DNA from 3 places in the Pseudomonas trutticola BRTCR10 genome. Region 3 is predicted to be linked to each of the others. Evidence: predicted binding sites of a transcription regulator. Region 3 holds the regulator's gene; each other region holds the start of a gene.
What was found. Region 3 encodes FliA, which starts transcription of late flagellar genes. Its sites were predicted from a motif close to CTAAAGTTTNNNNNNNNNNNGCCGNTAA; they were not measured.

Region 1 (8,056 bases), 1.5 Mb from region 3:
CTTCCAGGACGCTGCCGATCTGCGTGCTTTCGGCGGCAAGGGTGCGAATCACCTCTACGGCTTGATCGATGGTGCCGGACAGCTTGTCGATCTGTTGCAGGCTACCGTCAATGTTGATCTGGCCTTGCTGCGCCTGGGCCTCGGCATCACGCATTTCGGCGGCGGCATGCTCGGCGTTTTTCGCCACATCCTGCACACCGTAGGTCACCTCGTTGATCGCGGTGGCCACCAGTTCCATCTGCTGCGATTGCTGCTGGCTGCGCTGCTGGGCCTGCGACGCATCGTTGCCCAGTTCGCTGGACGACTGGCCCAGCGCGCTGGCCGAGACCTGCAAGTCGCCGATCACCCGGCGCAGTTTGGCCGTAAACGCGTTGAAATGATGAGCCAGCTCAGTCACTTCATCCTTGCCATGGGTATCGAGGCTGCGGGTCAGGTCGCTTTCACCGCTGGCGATGTTGGCCATGGCGTTCACGGTTTCCTGCAGCGGACGGACGATGCTGCGCGCAATCAGGATCACCAGCAATGCCATGATCACGGCGATGGCCAAGCCAATGACCGTGGCCTTGATCACCTGTCCCTGGAACTCGGCCTGCACATCGTCCACATACACGCCAGAACCGAGCACCCAGCCCCACGGCTCGAACAGTTTGACGTACGAAGTCTTGGCCACCGGTTCACTGGCGCCGGGCTTCGGCCACCGGTAATCGACCATGCCGGCGCCTTTGGACCTGGCAATGGCAACCATCTCGTTGAACACCGCGAAACCATCCGGATCGCGAATTGCCGAGAGATTCTGGCCCTCGAGTTTGGGGTTGGTCGGGTGCATGACCATCACGGGGGTGAGGTCGTTGATCCAGAAATAGTCGCTCTGGTCATAACGCAGACCACGGATGGCGGTGAGCGCCTGCTTTTGCGCAGCCTCTTTGCTCAGAGTGCCGGCGGTTTCCAGATCGTGGTAGTAGGTCAGCAAACCGCTGGCGGTCTGCACCACATGCTGGGTTTTCTGGGCTTTGGCGCGATACAGGTCATCGTGGATCTGCTTGAGCATCAACACGCCCAAGGTCAGCAACATGACCACTGCCACCACCAAAATGAGCCACAAGCGTCGGCTGATCGACACACTGCGCAAGCTGTTCATAACGCTGTCACTCCGGATTCTTTTTCTTGTAATAAACGACCGCCAGCATCCAACCACGATTTCGCGGTCAGGCATACGCGACCCAAGTCGTATAACGCGGCAGCGCTATTAAGGCTTGTCTGTTAGGATTTCGGCCCCGCGCGTGAAAACCTGAATCCAAGTTGATATTTCACGGAATTTTGACCCTTTCGTGTGGATCCTGTGCGCGCGGAATCGGTACAGCAACAACCAGCTACGCTGATCGCAGTGAACGTAAAAAAATACTATCGGGGCATGCCTGCGTGCATCGCTCTTTGGGGGATTGATGGATCTTTGGACCGCCTTGCAGGCACTGATACTAGGAGTTGTAGAAGGGCTGACGGAGTTTTTGCCCATTTCCAGTACCGGACACCAGATCATTGTTGCCGACTTGCTCGACTTCGGCGGCGAGAGGGCCATGGCGTTCAACATCATTATTCAGCTCGGCGCGATCCTCGCGGTGGTCTGGGAGTTTCGCCGCAAGATTCTGGATGTGGTGGTCGGTTTGCCAACACAGCCAAGCGCACGGCGTTTCACCGCCAACCTGCTGATCGCGTTTTTGCCCGCCGTCGTGCTGGGCGTGATCTTTGCCGACCTGATCCACAAATACCTGTTCAACCCGATCACCGTTGCGGCGGCGTTGGTCGTCGGCGGGATCATCATGTTGTGGGCTGAACAACGTCAGCATGAAGTGCACGCAGAAACGGTTGATGAGATTCGCTGGACCGATGCGCTGAAAATCGGTTTCGCCCAATGCCTGGCCATGATCCCCGGCACATCGCGTTCTGGCTCGACCATCATTGGCGGCTTGCTCTTCGGTCTGTCGCGCAAGACGGCCACCGAGTTCTCGTTCTTCCTTGCCATGCCAACCATGGTCGGTGCTGCGGTGTACTCGGGCTTCAAATACCGCCATCTGTTTGTCCCGGCGGATTTCCCGGTGTTCGCCATCGGTTTCGTCACCGCGTTTATCTTCGCGATGATCGCAGTGCGCGGCTTGCTCAAATTTATCGGCAGCCACAGCTACGCGGCTTTCGCCTGGTATCGGATCGTCTTTGGCCTGTTCATTCTGGCGACGTGGCAGTTCGGCTGGGTGGACTGGGCGGCGGCCAAGCCATGAGTGATTCCCGCGCACGCCGTCCTGAAGGTCGCCCCTCTGGCGGCCATATTCAGCATCTGAAATTGAAACTGGTGGTGCTGGTGATCGTCTGCGCGCTGCCGTTGTTCGGCTCGCTGTCGATGTGGCTGCGCGGGATTTCACTGGTGCCGTTGGCCGCGTATGGAATCGTCAGCGTGTTGGCGTTCTTCATGTACTGGGCCGACAAACGCAAGGCCCGGACGGATGCGTGGCGCACGCCGGAGAATATCCTGCACGCGGTGGAACTGGCCGGCGGCTGGCCAGGCGCGTTGATTGCTCAGCAGGTGTTTCGGCACAAGACGCGCAAGGTGTCGTTTCAGGTTCTGTTCTGGGTCATCGTCCTGTTGCACCAGGTGTTCTGGATCGACCAACTGTTTCTACGTTTGAACCTGCTCAATCTGTTTTAACTTTCACACATGCACTCATGTGGGAGCGAGCAAGCCCGCTCCCACAAAGTCACCAGCTAGAGCAATAATCCCACCTGAGTTTTCTTCGGCAACTTGCTCACCACCAATTGATGTGAGCGCTGCAACAACCCCTGTAATTCCTCGGCGCCCAGCGGGTAGGGCGGGTGCATGATGATCCATTGTGCGCGGGCCAGATACGGCGCGGGGTGGATGCCCGGTCGATCGCAATGGCCGAGAAACAGATCCTTGTCGACCTTGAATGCCAGCGAGTCGCCACGCAGCCCCTGCAAGGCAAACATCTTGTTGCCGGCAATCGAAAATACCCGCACGCCACCCCACTTGTAGTCTTCCCGCGCACCCGGCAATGCCAGACAGAACGCCGCAACGTCCGCTTCGCTCATCTTTCCCTTCTTCATAACAACCGCTCCCCACAGGCATTGAACGATTCGACCAGGTGATCGATCCACGCGCGCACGGCTGGCATCACGCCGCGCCGATGCGGATACACCGCTTGCAGCCAGCCGCCGGGCAGCGACCATTCGGGCAGCAACTGCACCAGCGCGCCGCTTTGCAACTCCGCTTCGCAATACATCATCGGCAGCATCGTGAAGCCCTGGCCGGCCAGCACACAGGTCTTGCGCACGATAAAGTCGTCGATGCCCAACCGTGCTTCCATGTTCAGTTCGAAGCTTTCGCCTTGTTGATCGAGCAGGCGTACGTGGACCATGCGATCGGCCTCCAATGCACCGAGCACCGGCAGGCTTTTCAGGTCTTGCGGATGCTGGATCGACTGACCTTGAATAAACTCCGGGCTGGCCACCACGACCATTTGCGCCTGACGCAAACGTCGCGTCACCAGCAGCGGATCTTCGTCGCCCAGTTCTCGCACGCGCAAGGCCACATCGAAACCTTCTGCAACCAGATCCACCCGACGGTTGAGCAGCACGACTTCCAGTTGCACCTGAGGGAATTTGCCGAGGAAATCACTGATCACCCACGGCAGCATTTCCCGAGCCAGTCCCGTCGGGCACGACACGCGCAGGCGCCCGCGCGGCTCGGTGGACATGCTGGCAACGGCTTCGTCGGCCATTTCCGCTTCCAGCAACATGGCCTGGCAGTGGCGCAGATAACGCTCACCCACGGCGGTGAGATTGAGTTGGCGGGTGGTGCGTTGCAACAGGCGCGCGCCGAGACGCTCTTCCAGTTCGGCGATACGTCGCGACAGCCGCGATTTGGGAATACCCAGCAATCGGCCGGCAGCTGCAAAGCCGCCAGCCTCGACGACTTTGGCGAAGTAGTAGAGATCGTTGAGGTCTTGCATGGTTTAAATCCGACTGTTCTATCAGTGGGACAAACTATCGCATTGTCGCCGTCTAATCATCCATTGGTTTCTTGCGTAGGATTCTCTCCATTCCGTCGCCACCGGCGATTCATTCCAGGAGATTCCACATGAAACTGCTGCATATCGATTCGAGCATTCTGGGCGACAACTCGGCTTCCCGTCAGTTGAGCAGCCAAGTCGTCAAAGCCTGGCAAGCTGCTGAGCCAGGCGCCGTGGTGACTTACCGCGATCTGGCGGCTGACGCCATCAGCCACTTCTCTTCGACCACGCTGGTCGCCGCCGGCACCACCGCTGAGCTGCGTAACGCCGCGCAACAGCACGAAGCCGAGCTGAGCGCGTCGACCCTGGCCGAGTTCATCGCTGCTGACGCTGTGGTGATTGCTGCACCGATGTACAACTTCACCGTACCGACCCAACTCAAGGCGTGGATCGACCGTGTGGCCGTTGCCGGTCAGACCTTCCGTTACACCGAAGCCGGCCCTGAAGGCCTGTGCGGTGGCAAGAAAGTGGTGATCGTTTCCACCTCCGGCGGTATCCACGCCGGTCAGGCCAGCGGCATCGCCCACGAAGAATACTTGAAGCTGGTATTGGGCTTCCTCGGCATCACCGACATCGAAATCGTCCGTGCCGAAGGTCTGGCGTATGGTGATGAAGTGCGCAACAACGCCATGACCGCAGCTCAAGCGAAGATCAGCGAGCAATTGTTCGCCGCCGCGTAAGGCTTGCGTAAAGAACAGCTGAGGTTCAGGTAATACCCAAAAAACTCTGTATTCTGGTTCTGCAAGGGCCGAATACGGAGTTTTTTGTTTCTGACTGTTACATAATCTGGCCCGGGTTATGCAGTCAAACGATCAACGTCTGAGTGCAGTGTCGTAACGGAGCGCTGAATCCCCGGCGTTCCGGCCTGACAACGCAACGGATCTTTCGATTGAGTAACAACAGGGTGGGGCATCCCATGATGCGTCTTTGTGCAACGTTACTGATTTGCCTGCTCGGCAGCCTGAATTCAGTGCAGGCTGCGCCGGGGCGACACCCTGTCTGGAGCGTCGGTTATCACGAGATGACCTTCCTCGATCCGCTCGACCTGCAACCGATGCGCGCCATCGCGTTCTACCCCTCCAGCGACCGCGAGCACATGAGCCTGCTCGAAGGCTATTCGGTCGAAGCCGGTGAAGACACCAAAGTCGCCATGGGCCGCTTTCCAATGCTGATGCTGTCCCATGGCAACACCGGCACACCGCTGGCGCTGCACGACCTCGCCACATCGCTGGCGCGCAAAGGTTTTGTCGTGGTGGCGGTGATTCACCCCGGCGATAACTCCAAAGACCACAGCCGTCTCGGCACCTTGAGCAATCTCTACGGCCGGCCCATCCAGATTTCCGAAGCGATCACCGCGACCCTCGGCGATCGCATGCTGGCGCCGTTCGTCAATGCTGATCAGGTTGGCGTGATCGGCTATTCGGCGGGGGGCGAGACGGCGCTGATTCTGTCCGGCGCGCAACCGGATCTGGATCGCCTGCGCCGCTATTGCCAGGAACGTCCGGACGACCGCGACGCCTGCAACACCCAGGGCGAACTGATCGTTGATCGCGATGACCTGCAGCCGGTGGCCGATCCGCGCGTGCACGCGTTGTTGCTGATGGCGCCGTTGAGCCTGAAATTTGGTCGTCACACCCTGGCCGATGTGCATGTGCCGGTGCTGCTCTACAGCGGCGACGGCGACAAACTCGTCGCGTTCGACAAAAATGCTGCCGCACTGGCGCGCAAACTGCCCACCGCACCGGACTTCAAGTTACTGGCCGGGGCAGGGCACTTCGTGTTCATGGCCCCGTGCACCGAAGAGCAGATTCTTGCGATGCCGGCATTGTGCACCGACGCCGATGGCGTCGATCGCGAAGACATCCATCGCAATCTGATTTCCGAAGCGGGGCGGTTCTTTGCACATGCACTGGGCAAACCGACGCGGGCGGGCATGCAGACCGCCGATCAATAACCTGATCCCACCGCAGAACCCTTGTGGGAGCGAGCAGGTTCGCTCCCACAGGTTTTAGACCGAAGATTTAAGCCATCGCGCGGCGCTTGAGCAGCAAGGTCAGCCCCAGCCCGGTGACCGAAAGCATCGCCGCGCAAAAGAAAATCCACGAATACCCCAGGTTCAACGCCACCGCGCCCATCAACGGGCCGGCCACCGCCAGCGCCAGATCGAAGAACACGGCATAAGCGCTCAACCCCGCGCCACGGCTGGAGCTGGGCACTTGCTTGATCGCTTCGACGCCGAGCGCCGGATACACCAGCGACAGGCCAAATCCGGCCAGACCCGCACCGATCAGCGCATACGCGGTGGAAGGCGCCAGCCACAACATTGTCAGCCCGACGGTTTCGACGGTCATGCAGGCAATTGCCGAGCTGAACCCGCCGAATCGCGCAATCGCAGAAATGAACATCAGGCGTGAAAGGATGAAGCACACGCCGAACACCGTCAGGCAGTACGCCGCGCCGGTCCAGCCGCGATTGAGGTAATACAGGGTGATGAACGTGGTCAGCGTGCCGTAACCGATCGACGCCAGGCTCAGACTGGCACCAAATGGTGCGATTCGGCCGAACACCGCCCAAAACGGCAAGCGTTCACCGCGCACCACGGGTACTGACGGTTTATTGCGGATGAGCACCAACGCCATGGTCGCCAATGCTGTCAGCGCAACCCCCAGACTGGCAAAACCGTAGTCGGCGACCATCACCACGCCCAGCGGCGCACCAATCGCAATCGCGCCATACGAGGCGATGCCATTCCAGCCGATGGAGCGCGCCGTGTGTTCAGCGCCGACCTGACCCATGCACCAACTGATGGTGCCGACACCGATCAGGCCCTGAGCGATGCCAAGCAGCAAACGCCCGGCGATCAGTATCAACAGGCTGGTCAGCGGGAAGCTTTGCAACAGCGTGGAAATCAGCGTCAGCACACCGCTAAGCACGATCCCCAGCAAGCCATAAATAATCGCCCGTTTGGTGCCGATGGTGTCCGACATGCGCCCGGCCATCGGTCGGCTGAGCAGGGTGGCCAGATACTGCGAGCCGATGACCAGTCCGGCAATGATCGCGCTGAAACCCAACTGTTCATGCACGTAACCGGGCAACACGGCAATCGGCAGGCCGATGCAGAGGAAGGCTATAAAGGTATAAAAAACGATGGAGACGATCTGCAGGGTGATCGCCATGGAGCTTTGCGGTGGCTGTTGCTGCGCAGACATGAGAACTCGTTCGCGGGCGGCGGTAGGAGAGCTCGCATCATGGCTTGGGTCTGAATCAAAAGAAAGCAGGCTAACTATTTTCCTGAAAAGTGACCGATCGTTCCCACGCTCTGCGTGGTAACGTCGCCACGGACGCTCCGCGTCCCGCTCGTGTGACGCAGAGCGTCCGGGATGCATTCCCACGCAGAGCGTGGGAACGATCAGCGCTCTAAAATGCAAAAGCCCCGTCACGTGGACAGGGCTTTTCAGATTGCAGCAGCGTTTTAGAACACGACGCCTTGGCTACGCAGGTAGTCGTCGTAGGTGCCGCTGAAGTCGGTCACGCCGTTCGGGCTCAGCTCGATGATGCGCGTGGCCAGGGACGATACGAACTCACGGTCGTGGCTGACGAAGATCAGCGTGCCCGGGTAGTTTTCCAGCGCCAGGTTCAGCGCCTCGATCGATTCCATGTCCAAGTGGTTGGTCGGTTCGTCCATGATCAGGACGTTTGGCTTTTGCAGGATCAGCTTGCCGAACAGCATGCGACCTTGCTCACCACCGGAAATCACCTTGACCGACTTGAGGATCTCGTCGTTGGAGAACAGCATGCGCCCCAAAGTGCCGCGAATCATCTGCTCGCCCTGCGTCCACTGACCCATCCAGTCAAACAGGGTGACGTCGTCTTCGAAGTCGTGCGCGTGGTCCTGAGCGTAGTAGCCCAGTTCCGCGGCGTCGGTCCACTTGACGGTGCCGGCGTCCGGGGTCAGTTCGTTGACCAGAGTGCGCAGC
Region 2 (8,056 bases), 1.2 Mb from region 3:
CCTACCTGACCATCGAACTGAAAAACGCCATCCCCGAAGACCTGCGCCCGTTGATCGGCAACCGCGTATTCGGCTGTGATGACTGTCAGATCGTCTGCCCGTGGAACCGCTTTGCCAAGCCTTCCGGGGAAAGCGATTTCAAGCCACGGCACAATCTCGACAATGCCGAACTGGCCGAACTGTTCATGTGGGATGAAGACAAGTTTCTCAGCAGCACCGAAGGCTCGCCGCTGCGCCGCGCCGGTTACGAGCGCTGGCTGCGCAATCTGGCAGTGGGACTCGGTAATGCGCCGTCGAGCATTCCGGTGCTGGAAGCCTTGAAGGCACGCCGTGACTATCCGTCAGAGCTGGTGCGCGAGCATGTCGAGTGGGCGCTGAAACAACATGCCGAGCGTCAAGGCGCGTCGTTATAGACGAACTTGGGCATCTCCCAATGAAACCGGATCGCCAGCAGACGCAATAGAAAGCCGCCGAACAGTGTGATCAAAATCGCCTGTTCACTCGGCACATTGAGATACAGGCACAGCATGTAGCACCACGCCGCCGCGAACGACACGCTGGCGTAGAGCTCACGGCGGAAGATCAGCGGGATGTCGTTGCAGAATATATCGCGCAGGATGCCGCCGAAGACCCCGGTAATTACACCGCTGACCGAAGCCACCAGCATGCCGTGGCCCATTTCCAGAGCCGTCATGCAGCCGATCAGGGTAAACGCCACCAGACCGACGGCATCCAGCACCAGAAACAGCGAACGCAAATGACGCATCCAGCGGGCGGTAAACACAGTAATCATCGCGGCGACGGTGGTCAGCACCAGGTACTCCGGATGCTTGACCCACGTCAGCGGGTAATGCCCGAGCAGCACATCGCGCACTGACCCGCCGCCCAACGCCGTGACACAGGCGATCAGCACCACGCCAAACCAGTCCATGCCGCGTCGGCCTGCGGACAGGGCACCGGTCATGGCTTCGGCGGTAATGGCAACGAGGTAGAGCATTAGCAGCATGATGGCGATCCAGGCAGGAAGGCGCGCAGTCTAGCCATTTCAGCGCCGCACCAGAAGGGGGCGCGCTCCGGGATGCATTTCTGACTTGAATCTTCCGAGGACTCTGTCGCCCTCTTCGCGAGCAAGCCCGCTCCCACAGGGGGAACGCATTCCAAATTGTGGGAGCGGGCTTGCTCGCGAAGACGTCAGTGCAGACACCGCTCAATCAGAACTTGATGAAGTGCTTGCGGTAGTGCTGCAGTTCGGCGATGGATTCACGAATGTCGTCCAGTGCCAGGTGCGTGCTGCCCTTCTTGAAGCTGTCGCGCACATCCGGTGCCCAGCGGGCGGCCAGTTCCTTGAGCGTGGAGACGTCGAGGTTGCGGTAGTGGAAGTAGCTTTCCAGCGCTTTCATGTGGGTATAAAGGAAGCGGCGATCCTGGCAGATGCTATTGCCGCAGATCGGCGACTTGCCCTTCGGCACCCACTTCTCCAGGAAGGCAATGGTTTGCGCTTCGGCTTCGGCCATGCTGATGCGGCTGTCACGCACGCGCTGAGTGAGGCCAGAGTTGCCGTGGGTGCGGGTATTCCACTCGTCCATGCGCGCGAGGACTTCATCGCTGTGGTGGATGGCGATCACCGGGCCTTCGGCCAAGGTATTGAGGTCACTGTCGGTGACGATAGTGGCCATTTCGATGATGACGTCGTTATCCGGATCCAGACCGGTCATTTCCAGGTCGATCCAGATCAGATTCTGCGGGTTTTGCATATTTCGGCTCCTAGGCAATGCTGCGCAGTTTAGCCTAGGCCGGTGCCCGGGCGTGCTAAACTCGCGGCCGTTTTACCTAATCGCTGCATTCTTCAGACGGAACACCCATGGCCAAACGCCAACTCAATCGTCGTCAAAACTGGCGCATCGAAAAGATTCAGGGCGAGCGCGCTGCCCGCGCCGCCAAACGCGAGTCCTCGGCTGTCGAAGCCCTGGAGGGCGGCGACCTCGGCCCGGAACAGCACGGCCTGGTGATTGCCCACTTCGGTGTGCAGGTCGAGGTCGAGGCCAAGGACGGCGAACTCGCCGGCCAAGTGTTCCGTTGCCACTTGCGTGCCAACCTGCCCGCACTGGTAACCGGTGACCAGGTGGTCTGGCGTGCCGGCAACCAGGGCATCGGCGTTATCGTCGCGCAACTGCCGCGCAGCACCGAGCTGTGCCGCCCGGACAGCCGAGGCCAGCTCAAGCCGGTCGCGGCCAACGTCGACATGATCGTCATCGTTTTCGCCCCACTGCCCGAGCCGCATGCCAACCTGATCGACCGCTACCTCGTAGCCGCCGAACACGCCGGCATCCGCCCGTTGCTGCTGCTGAACAAATTCGACCTGATCGACGAGCAGAACGCCCCGGCGCTCAACGCCCTGCTGGCCGTTTACCGCACGCTGGGTTATCCGGTGCTGGAAGTCTCGGCGCACCACGGCAACGGCATGGAACAACTGCAACAGCAGCTCGACGGGCGCATCAGCGTGTTCGTCGGTCAGTCCGGTGTCGGCAAGTCGTCGCTGGTCAACAGCTTGTTGCCTGAGGTGGAAACCCGCGTCGGGCCGTTGTCCGAGTTGTCGGGCCAAGGCACGCATACCACGACCACCGCACGCCTGTTCCACTTCCCCGGCGGCGGTGAGTTGATCGACTCCCCGGGCATCCGTGAATTCGGCCTCGGCCACGTCAGCCGCGCCGACGTCGAAGCCGGCTTCATCGAGTTCAACGACCTGCTCGGCACCTGCCGCTTCCGCGACTGCAAGCATGACCGTGAACCGGGTTGTGCGTTGCTCAAGGCTCTGGAAGATGGCCGCGTGCAGCAGCAACGGATGAACAGCTATCGCTCGATCATCGCCAGTCTGCCGGAAAACGGTTACTGACCAGCAAGCTTCAAGCGTAAAAAAACCGCGAGATTCGCGGTTTTTTTATGTTCAAGTTCTGACGATTGTTTTATCTGGCCAAGGACCTCGCATCAAGCCTTGAGACATCTGCTGGTCACACCTGAAATTTTCTCAGCGGCCCCAGCGAGTAATCAAACCGCTTCAGCGACTCTTCAAACCCAAGCAGAAAATCATTCCACTGAGGCTTCTTCAGCGAAAAAACAAAACGAAATTGCGCGCCGTCATTCCTCTCGATGACAACGCCGCGATCCCGCACGCTGAACCAGCCATTCTGAACATAGCCGGAAATTTTCTTGATGTCCGAGCGGGGTATCACGCTGCAATAGAGCTCTGCGCCCAACTGTTTTTCGATGGTGACACTCGATGCATCAAAGCTCACGTGCACATTGTCGTCGTCAGGATGGACTGCATCGGCCTGAGCCTTGGCCTCCGATCGTTCCACAGATTTGATGATCACTGTCACGAATAAAATAATCGCAGCCCCGGCGAGCACCAGATAAACACCGGGATCGGAAAATGCACGCCTTCCGAACACATTCGCAAGTAAAAAAGCCGCTAAAAGAACGGCGTACATCCACCTTGTACTGGACTCCATAAGCAGCCAGGCCTTACCGAACGGTTTGATGTACTCCTCGTCGGGATAAACATAAATCGTCTCGATAAAATTCGCCGGAATTACGACACTCACGCCTGACACTCCCTTTCTTCAAATCCATTTAGCAACACATGACAACCAGCACTCTACCCGTGCTTTCCAACTGCCTTGAGGCCAGCGAAAAAGAACGGTCCCGCGCGAAAAGCAGCCATTCAAAAGCCCCAAGAAAAAGCCGCGATCAACGCGGCTCCTCCAACTCCACCTGCCCTACTTCGGCTCAGGCTTCCGAAACGCATACAGATGCTGACGCACAATCCCGCCCGGCAATTCTTTGCCAAACACGCCATAACGCACTGGCCATTCCTTCGGCGGCAGCTTGAAGGTGCCGAAGAGCATGTCCACCAGCGGTGTATGGATCGCGTAGTTCTTGTAGATGTAGTCCTTGTGCCGGGCGTGGTGCCAATGGTGGTAACGCGGCAGGACGATCAGGTAATTCAGCCAGCCGCCGTTGATCCGTACGTTGGCGTGGGCCAGTACGGCTTGAACGCCAACCAGAATCACGTAGGCATTCAACGCCTGCGGCGCGAAGCCCAGCAGCATCAGCGGCACCAGCACGCCGGTGCGGGTCAGAAGGATTTCGATGAAGTGCACACGCGAGCCAGCAAGCCAGTCCATGTGCGTGCTGGAGTGATGCACGGCGTGGAGGCGCCACAGAAACGGCACCACATGGTAGAGCCGATGCAGCCAGTACTGGCCAAGATCCGCCACCAGTATCGCGAGCAGGAACTGCACCACCAGCGGCAGACTTTGCACGCTGGCCTGCAAGCCCGGCGACACCGCCCAACCGGCGATGTAGCTCGACGAGGCGGTGATGAAAATCAGGATGAACTGCACCAGCATGTGGCTGACGAAAAAGTAGGTCAGGTCGGTACGCCAGTGCGGGCGCAGGATGTTCTGCTCGGGGTCTTTTGAGTAAAGCTTTTCCAGCGGAATAAACACGAGCGCCGAGATCAGCAGCGCCAGCACAAACCAGTCCAGACCGAGCGAGTAAGGGGTCTGCCCGATCTCGCTGACCTGCACATTGGTGCCGCCGAGAAACACCGCCAGGCCTGACGCGACCAGTCCGGTGATGCCCAGGCGTTTACGCTTGTTGAGCAGGATGTTCAGGGTGCCGAGGCTGAACGACAGCACCAGCCCGAGCAACAGCGTGGTACGGGCGAATTGCTCGTCGTAGACCTTGCGCAGTTCGGCCGTGGTCAGCCATTCGGGAAACAGGAAGCAGAATACCGCCAGCAGGCTCAGCAGCCCGAGCGTGGCCGAGATGTAGCCACTGACCCGACCCTCGCCGAATTTGAAGGGAGCGTTGCCGTGCCGCTGAAAATAGGCTTTGAGTCTTTCCATAACTGATCTTCCGTGATTGCGAAAACTGCGACTGGTCAATGCGACGCAGGCAGGCACAAAAAAGCCACGGTCACCGTGGCTTTTTATGGATTACTGCTTCGGCGCGGGGGCCGCACTGCCCGGTTCGGCCGGTTTCGGCGCGGCGTCGTCGAACAGGTTGAGCCGTTCGCGCAACTCGTGTGCCGGTACCGGTTGCTGATCCGCCGGTAGCGCGTTCGGGTCGACCGGCGTTGCCGGAGCGGCGCCGTTCTGACTCTCATCGGCCGGTTTCGCCGGATCGGCACCTTGCGAACCTTCGATCGCGGCTTGGGCCTTTTTGGTCAGCACCACGATGTCGATGCGGCGGTTGACCGGGTTGAACGGGTTTTCCTTGTCGAACAATGCCGACGAGGCGTAACCGACCACCCGCGCCACTTGCGCATCCGGATAGCTACCCGCAACCAGCGCACGGCGGGCGGCGTTGGCGCGGTTGGCCGACAGTTCCCAGTTACCGAAATCGCCGGTGCCGGTGTACGGCTTGGCGTCGGTGTGGCCGCTGATGCTGATCTTGTTCGGCACCGCTTTGATGGTGTCGGCCATGGCCAGCAGAATGTCTTCGAAGTACGGTTTCAGGCGTGCAGAACCCGAGTCGAACATCGGCCGGTTCTCGGCGTCCATGATCTGGATGCGCAAGCCGTTCGGCGTGATCTCGAAAAGGATCTGGTCCTTGAATTTCTGCAGCTGCGGATTCTCGTCGACCTTGTTCTGCAGTTCTTGCAGGAGCAGTTCCAGACGTTCTTTCTCAACCTGCTCGGCCATGCCTTCAACCTGTTCGGTGTCGACCGTGACCTTGTCCGGTTGCGGCTGGGATTTAACCTCGGGGTTGAGGGTGTTTTCCGGCGCCAGCGTCGGCGTACCGCCCAGATCGATGATGTACGGCGTGCCGCTTTCGGAGAAGCCGACCGGGTCTTTGAAATAGCCGGCGATGGCGATCTTCTGCTCAGGCGTAGCGGTGGACAGCAGCCACAACACCAGGAAGAACGCCATCATCGCCGTGGCGAAGTCGGCGAAGGCGATTTTCCACGCCCCGCCGTGATGCCCGCCGGCTATGCGCTTGACGCGCTTGATGATAATCGGCTGATTATTTTCCATGACTTAGCGACCGCGAACCGCTTGTTCCAGCTCGGCGAAGCTTGGACGGTGCGCCGGGTACAGAACCTTGCGACCGAACTCGACCGCCAGCGACGGCGGCATGCCGGAAGCCGAAGCCACCAGCGAAGCCTTGATGGCCTCGTAGACGTTCAGTTCTTCCTTGGCATCGTGAGCCAACGAGTGCGCCAACGGACCGAAGAAACCGTAGGCCGCGAGAATACCGAAGAAGGTACCCACGAGTGCCGCACCCACGTGCAGACCAATGGACTTCTGATCGCCTTCACCCAGCGAGGCCATGGTCACCACGATACCCAGTACCGCCGCGACGATACCGAAACCCGGCATGGCGTCGGCAATGCCGTTCACCGCGTGGGATGGGTGCTCGAGGTCTTCCTTCAGGCTATACAGCTCCATGTCGAACAGGCCTTCCAGCTCGTGCGGAGCCATGTTGCCGGAGGACATGATGCGCAGGTAATCGCAGATGAACGCGGTCATGCGTTCGTCTTTCAGTACCGCCGGGTACTTGGCGAAGATCGGGCTCGCAGCGGCATCTTCGATGTCGCCTTCGATGGCCATCATGCCTTCGCGGCGGCTCTTGTTGAGGATCTCGTAGATCAGGCCGAGCACTTCCAGATAGAAAGTGTGGCTGAAGCGCGAACTGAACATGCTCAGGGATTTCTTGAGCACGTGCATCGTCATGTAACCGGGGTTGGCCTGGAGGAATGCACCCAGTGCCGCACCACCGATGATCATCACCTCGAAAGGCTGGATCAGGGCGGCAATCTTGCCGTGGGAGAGCACGTATCCGCCGAGCACGCTCGCGAATACGACGATGATGCCGATAATTTTAGCCATAGGTAGAAAGTACTTATTTAAGTCGGGTTCAAGGTCATATTCGGAAGTTAAAAAATCTCTTCTTCTACTTATCGGCAAAACTGCGCCAGACTATAGCCAGTTCAGGCGAAAAGCCAATTTAGCCCATGCCGGGCGCGTCTACAGTCAGTGAAGATCTCGTCCAGACATGGCTAATGAAACGAACGTCCCACACGCAAAACCGACCACCGTCGACGGCTGGGTCAAGCTGCTCGACAGCGTCCGTCTGCCCGTGCCGCAAGAGGCTCACGACAAAGTCTGCCGGGCGATCCGTGATAATCGCAGCTCGATACGCGACATCGCCGACCTGATGCAGGACAGCCCGGCGCTGGCCTTGAGCATCATCCGTGAGGCGAATCGTCACACCCACGGCAACATGGGCACGCCGGCGGAAAATCTGGAAGTTGCGATCAATCGTCTCGGCCTCGCCCGCACTGAAGAGTTGCTCGCGCGCCTGCCGGCCGAACCGCAGATGCAGATCCCCAAGGCCCTGCGCCAACTGCAAATGATCAGCCAGCACGCTTCGCAGCAAGCGAACGGGTTTTTCGCCAGTCGCCTCGCGCGGCTGTGGCAGGACATTCATTGGGGTAGTTTGCTGTTTCTGTCGCCGCTGTGGCCATTGGCGCTGACCTATCCACAGCTACTTGAAGAGTGGGAGCTGCGGGTTATCCACAAGGGCGAATCGGCGCGGACTGTCGAGAAGCAATTGTTCGGTGTGCGTCTGCTGAAAATCGCTGAAGCGCTGGTGCAAGTCTGGCATCTGCCGATCTGGGTGCAGCAGGGCTACAAATTGCTGCTCAGCGAACAGCGCGAACTGGTCAAAGTGTTGCGCATCGCCCGCGACAGCGAACATCCGCTGCGCCAGCAAAACCGCCTCGACGATGACCCGACCTTGCGTCGCTGGCTCAATCAGCCGGCCAACACCGTTCTGTTGGCCAACGGTCTGGCGCTGTCGGCACAGCAGGCCTGGGACAGTCCGCACAGCGAGCGCTGGCAGTACCTGACCAGCCTTTATCTGCAGATTTCAATGGACGAGGTGCAGCAACAGCTGCACCAGCAAGCCGCCAACAGTGCGCGTCAGCACGCAATGCCCGATTTGTGGCACCCGGCGGTTTCGCTGTTGTGGCCGTGGGGCACCCATC
Region 3 (8,056 bases):
CTTCTCGTTCCTGAGCATGGCGGCGCTGGCTGCTGGCGGCGCTTACCTGTTCTGGAAAAAGCAGAACGTTGCCAAGGTCGAAGCACTGCAAGAGGTCAAGCGCCAGCAGGAACTGCTGCCGTCGCCGGCCCGCGCCATGGAAACCAAGGAGCTTGGATGGGATGACGTGACCCCGATCGACATGATCGGCCTGGAAGTCGGTTATCGCCTGATTCCATTGGTAGACCGCAATCAGGGCGGGCAACTGCTGGCACGGATCAAGGGCGTGCGCAAGAAGCTCTCGCAGGATCTGGGCTTCCTGATGCCGACCGTGCACATCCGCGACAACCTCGATCTGGCGCCGAGCGCCTATCGCCTGACCCTGATGGGCGTGATTCTCGCCGAAGCGGAGATCTACCCGGATCGTGAACTGGCGATCAACCCGGGCCAGGTCTACGGCACGCTCAACGGTATCAACGCCAAAGATCCGGCTTTCGGCCTGGAGGCGGTGTGGATCGAAATCAGCCAGCGTGCCCAGGCACAATCCCTCGGTTACACGGTGGTGGATGCCAGTACCGTGGTCGCGACCCACTTGAACCAGATTTTGTACAAGCACTCCAGCGAGCTGATTGGCCACGAAGAAGTCCAGCAACTCATGCAATTGCTGGCCAAAAGCTCGCCGAAACTGGCCGAAGAGCTGGTGCCGGGCGTGGTCACGTTGTCGCAGTTGCTCAAAGTGCTGCAAGCGTTGCTGGCCGAACACGTGCCGGTGCGCGATATCCGCAGCATCGCCGAAGCCATCGCCAACAACGCCGCGAAGAGTCAAGATACCGCCGCGCTGGTGGCTGCCGTGCGGGTCGGCGTATCTCGCGCCATCGTCCAAAGCATTGTAGGCACTGACTCCGAGCTGCCTGTGATCACCTTGGAACCAAGGTTGGAACAAATATTGCTCAATAGTCTGCAGAAGGCAGGACAAGGCTCGGAAGAGGGCGTTCTGCTGGAGCCAAGCATGGCCGAGAAGCTGCAACGGTCGCTCATCGAAGCGGCGCAGCGTCAGGAAATGCAAGGTCAGCCGGTGATCCTGTTGGTAGCAGGCCCGATCCGCGCGATGCTTTCGCGTTTCGGCCGCCTCGCGGTCCCGGGGCTACACGTGCTGGCCTACCAGGAAATACCGGACAACAAGCAAGTGACCATCGTTGCGACAGTAGGGCCCAACGGCTGAGGTAGTGGTTTATGCAAGTTAAGCGTTTCTTTGCCGCCGATATGCGTCAGGCCATGAAGCTGGTTCGTGATGAGCTGGGCGCTGATGCCGCCATCATTGGCAATCGCCGCATTGCCGGCGGTGTCGAGTTGACGGCGGCACTGGATTACAAATTGTCGGCGCTGGCGCCACGGGTTCCGAATATGGAACTCGAAGACGAGCTGCGCAAGACCCAGTCGCGCATCGTTACCGCCCAGGCCGAACTGAGCCTGCGTGGCGAAGCCGATGGCAATAGCAATCGCCAGATTTTCGCCGGGCTGCCGTTGACCGCTGGCCTGCCGCTGACTGCCGCTGAGCCGCTGAGCGAGCCGACTTACGCCGCCCCGGCGCGTCCGGCCCCGGCGCCTGCGCAGTCCTCCGGCGGCGTGGATCCGCGTGCGCTGGATTCGATGCGTTTTGAATTGAACAGCCTGCGCGAGCTGATGGAAGTCCAGCTCGGCACGCTCGCCTGGAATCAGCTGCAAGGCAGCCGTCCGGCGCAAGCCAACCTGTATCGCCGTCTGCAGCGGATCGGCCTGTCCGGCCCGCTGTCGCGCGACCTGCTGGCGATGATCACCGATATTGAAGAACCTCGTCAGGCCTGGCGCATGTTGCTCGCGCATCTGGCGCGGATGATTGCCGTACCGGAAGTCGAGCCGCTGGAAGAGGGCGGTGTGATTGCCATGGTCGGCCCCGCCGGTATGGGCAAGACCACCACGCTGGCCAAACTGGCGGCCCGTTATGTGCTCAAGTACGGCGCGCAGAATGTGGCGCTGGTGAGCATGGACAGTTTCCGTATCGGCGCTCAGGAACAACTGAAGACCCTCGGTCGCATCCTCAATGTGCCGGTGACCCACGTCGATCCGGGCCAGTCGCTGGTGCAGGCGCTGGATCCTCTGCTGCGCAAACGCGTGGTGCTGATCGATACCGCCGGCCTGCAAGCCAGCGACCCAGCTCTGCGCATGCAGCTCGAAAGCCTGGCCGGGCGTGGCATCCGTGCAAAAAATTATCTCGTGCTGGCAACCACCAGCCAGAAACAGGTTCTAACCGCCGCTTATCACAGTTACAAGCGTTGCGGGCTCGCCGGCTGCATCCTGACTAAACTGGATGAAACGGCCAGCCTTGGCGAAGTGTTGAGCCTGGCGATCAGTCATGAATTGCCGGTCGCGTATCTGACCGATGGCCCACGGATTCCGGATGATCTGCATCTGCCGCGCCGTCATCAACTGGTCAGCCGCGCCGTCAGCGTGCAAATGCAGGAAGAACCCAGCGAAGAAGCCATGGCCGACATGTTCGCTGATATCTATCACAGCCCGACCAAGCAGGTTGGCTGAGGTAATCATGAACAGTTTTTGTACCTACATCGATGGTCTGCCATGCATTGTTCCGGTTGTGAACGCGCAGCCAGTAATGTGGCCTCCGTCTATGCAAGACAAGGTAAAGAAATAACATGGGCAGCATGCATCCCGTACAGGTGATCGCGGTGACCGGCGGCAAAGGTGGCGTCGGCAAGACTAACGTGTCAGTGAACTTGTCTCTGGCGCTGGCAGAGCTTGGCCGTCGGGTCATGCTGCTGGACGCCGATCTGGGGCTGGCGAACGTCGACGTTCTGCTGGGCCTGACGCCCAAACGTACCCTGGCCGACGTGATCGAAGGCCGCTGCGAATTGCGCGACGTGCTGTTGCAGGGGCCCGGCGGGATCCGCATCGTGCCGGCCGCGTCCGGCACCCAAAGCATGGTTCACCTGAGCCCGGCGCAACATGCCGGTCTGATTCAGGCCTTCAGTGACATCGGCGACAATCTCGATGTACTGGTGATCGACACCGCTGCGGGTATTGGTGACTCGGTAGTCAGTTTTGTTCGCGCAGCCCAGGAAGTGTTGCTGGTGGTTTGCGACGAGCCGACCTCGATCACTGATGCCTACGCACTGATCAAACTGCTCAACCGCGATTACGGCATGAACCGCTTCCGCGTCCTCGCCAACATGGCGCAGAGCCCGCAAGAAGGTCGCAACCTGTTCGCCAAGTTGACCAAGGTCACGGATCGCTTCCTTGATGTGGCCCTACAATACGTCGGCGCCGTGCCCTACGACGAAAGCGTGCGCAAGGCAGTGCAGAAGCAGCGAGCGGTCTATGAAGCTTTCCCGCGTTCCAAGTGCGCGCTGGCGTTCAAGGCGATCGCGCAGAAGGTCGATACCTGGCCACTGCCTGCCAACCCGCGCGGCCACCTTGAGTTTTTCGTCGAGCGCCTCGTGCAGCAAACGGCAGGGCCTGTGTTATGACCGCCAGCGGTATGAACTACTACAAGAAGTCGGCACGTGACGCGCAGTACGAGTTGATCGAGCGTTACGCGCCACTGGTCAAACGCATCGCCTACCACCTGCTGGCGCGATTGCCGGCCAGTGTGCAGGTCGAGGATCTGATTCAGGCCGGGATGATTGGCCTGCTCGAAGTCTCGACCAAATACGACGCCAGTAAAGGCGCCAGTTTCGAAACGTACGCGGGCATTCGAATCCGCGGCGCGATGCTCGACGAAGTGCGCAAAGGGGACTGGGCACCACGCTCGGTTCACCGCAACACCCGTATGGTCAGCGACGCAATTCGGGCAATTGAAGCTAAAACCGGCCGTGATGCTAAAGATCACGAGGTTGCGGCCGAACTCCAATTGAGTCTCGACGATTACTACGGGATTTTGAATGACACCCTGGGCAGCCGCTTGTTCAGTTTCGACGACCTCTTGCAGGACGGCGAACACGAAGGGCTGCACGAGGATGGCGCCAGTGCTCATCTTGAGCCGTCACGCGATCTGGAAGATGAACGCTTCCAGGCGGCGCTGGCGGACGCGATTGCCAATTTGCCGGAGCGTGAGCGACTGGTGTTGGCGCTGTACTACGACGAAGAGCTGAACCTCAAGGAGATCGGTGAAGTCCTTGGCGTCAGTGAATCGCGGGTCAGCCAGTTACACAGCCAGTGCGCGGCCCGTTTGCGGGGGCGTTTGGGGGAGTGGCGAGCGCGCTGAAGGCAGTGTGGGGACACTGCGAACGAGGCTGGTGCGGTGATGAACGGCACCGGTCTTGCTCTGTTGTGCTCCAGACAGTCTTCGAGTGCTGCGCCGATTGATTGAAGTGGCGCGCCCAGGTGCTGGGCGCGTTTAAGACTGCTTGGAGGTCGAATTGAACAAAGACATGAAAATCCTCATCGTTGATGACTTCTCAACGATGCGGCGGATCATCAAGAACCTGCTGCGCGATCTTGGGTTCACCAACACCGTCGAGGCCGACGATGGCACTACCGCCATTCCGGTGCTCAACAGCGGCAGCATCGACTTTCTGGTAACAGACTGGAACATGCCGGGCATGACCGGTATCGACCTGCTGCGCCACGTGCGTGCCGATGAAAAACTCAAGCATCTGCCCGTGCTGATGGTGACCGCTGAAGCCAAGCGCGAGCAAATCATCGAGGCCGCTCAGGCCGGTGTGAACGGCTACGTGGTCAAACCTTTCACGGCTCAGGCGTTGAAAGACAAAATCGAGAAGATTTTCGAACGCATCGGCTGATGACGCGCGGGGGAGCTATGGAGCATAACGAATCTTCACAGGGCGATTTCGAGTCGACCCTGAAAAAACACGCGGTCGAACTGGTCGAGAGCCTTGAAAAAGGCAGGTTCGGCGACGCTGTGCAACTGATCCATGAGCTCAATCAGACCCGTGACCGTGGCCTGTATCAGGAAGTCGGCAAGCTCACACGTGAACTGCACAGTGCGATCGTCAACTTCCAGATCGATCCGCACATGCCGCAGGCTGAGGAAGTGTCGCAAATCACCGACGCCACCGAACGCCTGGGCTATGTGGTCAAGCTGACAGAAGCCGCGGCCAACCGCACCATGGATCTGGTGGAAAGCGCCACGCCGGTGGTCAATGGTCTGGCTGAAGAAGCCCAGGCCTTGAGTACCGACTGGGGGCGTTTCATGCGTCGTGAAGTCGGAGCTGAAGAGTTCCGCGAACTGGCGCGCCGGGTCGACGGTTTTCTGTCACGCAGCAGCACGGACAACCGTGCGGTGTCGAGCAATCTGAACGACATCCTGCTGGCTCAGGATTACCAGGACCTTACCGGTCAAGTGATCAAGCGTGTGACCCAACTGGTCACCGAAGTCGAAAGCAATTTGCTCAAACTCGTGCTCATGGCCAGTCAGGTCGACCGCTTTGCGGGCATCGAACATGACCGTGCAGCGATGCTTGCAGAAAAAGATCCACAAAAACATCTCTCGCAGGGTGAAGGTCCGCAGATTCATGCCGATAAACGAGAAGACGTTGTGTCCGGTCAGGACGATGTGGACGATTTGTTATCCAGCCTCGGATTCTAGAGTTTTGGAATTTTAGGTTTTTTGGGTTTTTAGACCTGTAGGAGCACCCCATTAATGAGCTTCGGCGCCGATGAAGAGATCCTTCAGGATTTCCTGGTTGAGGCCGGCGAGATTCTTGAGCAACTGTCCGAGCAACTGGTCGAGCTGGAAAGCCGTCCGGATGACGCAGATTTGCTCAACGCAATTTTTCGCGGTTTCCACACTGTAAAAGGGGGCGCCGGCTTCCTTCAGCTCAACGAGCTGGTGGAGTGCTGTCACATCGCCGAAAACGTGTTCGACATCCTGCGTAAGGGTGAGCGTCGCGTTGATGCAGAACTGATGGACGTTGTCCTCGAAGCACTGGACGCGGTGAACAGCATGTTCAGCGAAGTCCGCGAGCGTGCACCGATCACCGCCGCCACGCCGGAACTGCTGGCAGCGCTGGCGCGTCTGGCCGAGCCGCAATCGGCGGATCAAGCCCCGGCTTCGCCAGTGGCCGAGATGATCGAAGAGCTGGTCGTCGAAGGCGACTCGGGCGACATCACCGATAACGAATTTGAACAGCTGCTGGACTCGCTGAACGCCGTCAAGGCCGAAGCCGAAGCCCCGGTGGCGGCTGCGCCTGCGCAAACTGCCGAAGAGGCAGCCAGCGATGAAATCACTGACGCCGAGTTCGAATCACTGCTCGATCAGTTGCACGGTAAAGGTCAATTTGCAGCTGACGCAGTCGCGCCGGCGGCAGCCAAACCTGCAGCGCCGGCAGCAGGCGACAGCTCGGACATCACCGACGACGAATTCGAAGCACTGCTTGATCAGTTGCACGGCAAAGGCAACTTCGCCGTCGAAGCGCTGGAGTCGGCGATTGCCTCGGCCCCTGCGCCTGCCGCACCGGCGGCCGCCGCTGCCGGTAGCGATCTGATCAGCGATCACGAATTCGAATCGCTGCTCGACGAATTGCACGGTAAAGGCAAGTTCACTGAAGTCGGCGCCGCTGCTGCCGGCTCCGCTTCGACAGTCGCCACGCCGCCTGCGAAAGCACCGGCTGCTGCTGCTGCGCCGAAGCCTGCCGCCAAGCCTGAACCGAAAGCCGAAGCGCCAAAACCGGCTGCCGCTGCTGCACCGGCTCCGGCCCGTGCTGCCGCTGCACCGCCACCGGAAAAACCGGCGAGCGAAGCCGAGACCACCGTGCGGGTCGACACCGCACGTCTCGACGAAATCATGAACATGGTCGGCGAGCTGGTACTGGTGCGTAACCGCCTGGTGCGCCTGGGTCTCAACAGCGGCGACGAAGCCATGCAAAAGGCCGTGTCGAACCTCGACGTGGTCACGGCTGACTTGCAGACCGCGGTGATGAAGACCCGGATGCAGCCGATCAAGAAGGTCTTCGGGCGCTTCCCGCGTCTGGTTCGCGACCTCGCGCGTCAGCTGAAGAAAGAGATCAATCTGGAGCTGGTGGGTGAAGAAACCGACCTCGACAAAAACCTTGTCGAGGCTCTGGCCGACCCGCTGGTCCACTTGGTGCGCAACGCCGTCGACCACGGTATCGAGTCGCCGGAAGAACGCGAAGCGTCGGGCAAGGCCCGTGGTGGTCGCGTGGTGCTGGCAGCCGAACAGGAAGGCGACCACATCCTGCTGTCGATCTCCGATGACGGCAAAGGCATGGACCCGAACGTCCTGCGTTCGATCGCGGTAAAACGCGGTGTGATGGACAAGGACGCGGCCGATCGCCTGAGCGATACCGAGTGCTACAACCTGATTTTCGCCCCGGGTTTCTCGACCAAGACCGAGATCTCCGACGTGTCCGGCCGTGGTGTCGGCATGGACGTGGTGAAGACCAAGATTTCCCAGCTCAACGGTTCGATCAACATCTACTCGACCAAGGGCCAGGGTTCGAAGATCGTCATCAAGGTGCCGCTGACGCTCGCGATCATGCCGACCCTGATGGTCATGCTCGGCAACCAGGCGTTTGCGTTCCCGTTGGTCAACGTCAACGAAATCTTCCACCTCGACCTGTCGACCACCAACGTCGTGGACGGCCAGGAAGTGGTGATCGTGCGGGACAAGGCCTTGCCTTTGTTCTACCTCAAGCGCTGGCTGGTCAGCTCCGCCGCTCATGAAGAACAGCGCGAAGGCCATGTGGTGATCCTGTCGGTGGGCACTCAGCGGATCGGCTTCGTCGTCGATCAACTGGTTGGCCAGGAAGAAGTGGTCATCAAGCCATTGGGCAAAATGCTGCAAGGGACTCCGGGCATGTCCGGCGCCACCATCACCGGTGACGGCCGCATTGCACTGATTCTCGATGTTCCAAGCATGCTCAAGCGTTACGCCGCACGGCGTATTTGAATCCGGGGCGGCGGGGCGACAACGTCCCGCTGCGCCTAATGGAGTGTTTATGGCAGTCAAAGTCCTGGTGGTGGACGATTCGGGTTTTTTCCGCCGCCGCGTCTCGGAAATTCTTTCAGCGGATCCGAGCATCCAGGTGGTCGGTACGGCCAC

Region 1: ACVVH8_RS15305 (methyl-accepting chemotaxis protein) is a predicted target of FliA. The motif match lies at 1,266-1,293, and genes of this name have one in related genera.
Region 2: motA (flagellar motor stator protein MotA) is a predicted target of FliA. The motif match lies at 6,965-6,992, and genes of this name have one in related genera.

Annotation. Positions count from the first base shown of each region.
Region 1 covers NZ_CM149552.1:3,403,586-3,411,641, reverse strand. The annotation lists gene ACVVH8_RS15305 (methyl-accepting chemotaxis protein) at 1-1,138, opposite strand, end outside; gene ACVVH8_RS15300 (undecaprenyl-diphosphate phosphatase) at 1,443-2,273, shown strand; gene ACVVH8_RS15295 (DUF1294 domain-containing protein) at 2,270-2,698, shown strand; gene ACVVH8_RS15290 (MmcQ/YjbR family DNA-binding protein) at 2,755-3,114, opposite strand; gene ACVVH8_RS15285 (LysR substrate-binding domain-containing protein) at 3,111-4,019, opposite strand; gene ACVVH8_RS15280 (FMN-dependent NADH-azoreductase) at 4,148-4,759, shown strand; gene ACVVH8_RS15275 (alpha/beta hydrolase family protein) at 4,996-6,033, shown strand; gene ACVVH8_RS15270 (MFS transporter) at 6,101-7,288, opposite strand; gene ACVVH8_RS15265 (ABC-F family ATPase) at 7,552-8,056, opposite strand, start outside.
Region 2 covers NZ_CM149552.1:633,127-641,182, reverse strand. The annotation lists gene queG (tRNA epoxyqueuosine(34) reductase QueG) at 1-413, shown strand, start outside; gene ACVVH8_RS02775 (trimeric intracellular cation channel family protein) at 395-1,009, opposite strand; gene orn (oligoribonuclease) at 1,212-1,754, opposite strand; gene rsgA (small ribosomal subunit biogenesis GTPase RsgA) at 1,862-2,893, shown strand; gene ACVVH8_RS02760 (hypothetical protein) at 3,009-3,602, opposite strand; gene ACVVH8_RS02755 (sterol desaturase family protein) at 3,777-4,910, opposite strand; gene motB (flagellar motor protein MotB) at 5,001-6,041, opposite strand; gene motA (flagellar motor stator protein MotA) at 6,045-6,896, opposite strand; gene ACVVH8_RS02740 (HDOD domain-containing protein) at 7,063-8,056, shown strand, end outside.
Region 3 covers NZ_CM149552.1:1,858,154-1,866,209, forward strand. The annotation lists gene flhA (flagellar biosynthesis protein FlhA) at 1-1,201, shown strand, start outside; gene flhF (flagellar biosynthesis protein FlhF) at 1,213-2,553, shown strand; gene fleN (flagellar synthesis regulator FleN) at 2,670-3,500, shown strand; gene fliA (RNA polymerase sigma factor FliA) at 3,497-4,237, shown strand; gene ACVVH8_RS08330 (chemotaxis response regulator CheY) at 4,404-4,775, shown strand; gene ACVVH8_RS08335 (protein phosphatase CheZ) at 4,793-5,581, shown strand; gene ACVVH8_RS08340 (chemotaxis protein CheA) at 5,636-7,903, shown strand; gene ACVVH8_RS08345 (chemotaxis-specific protein-glutamate methyltransferase CheB) at 7,953-8,056, shown strand, end outside.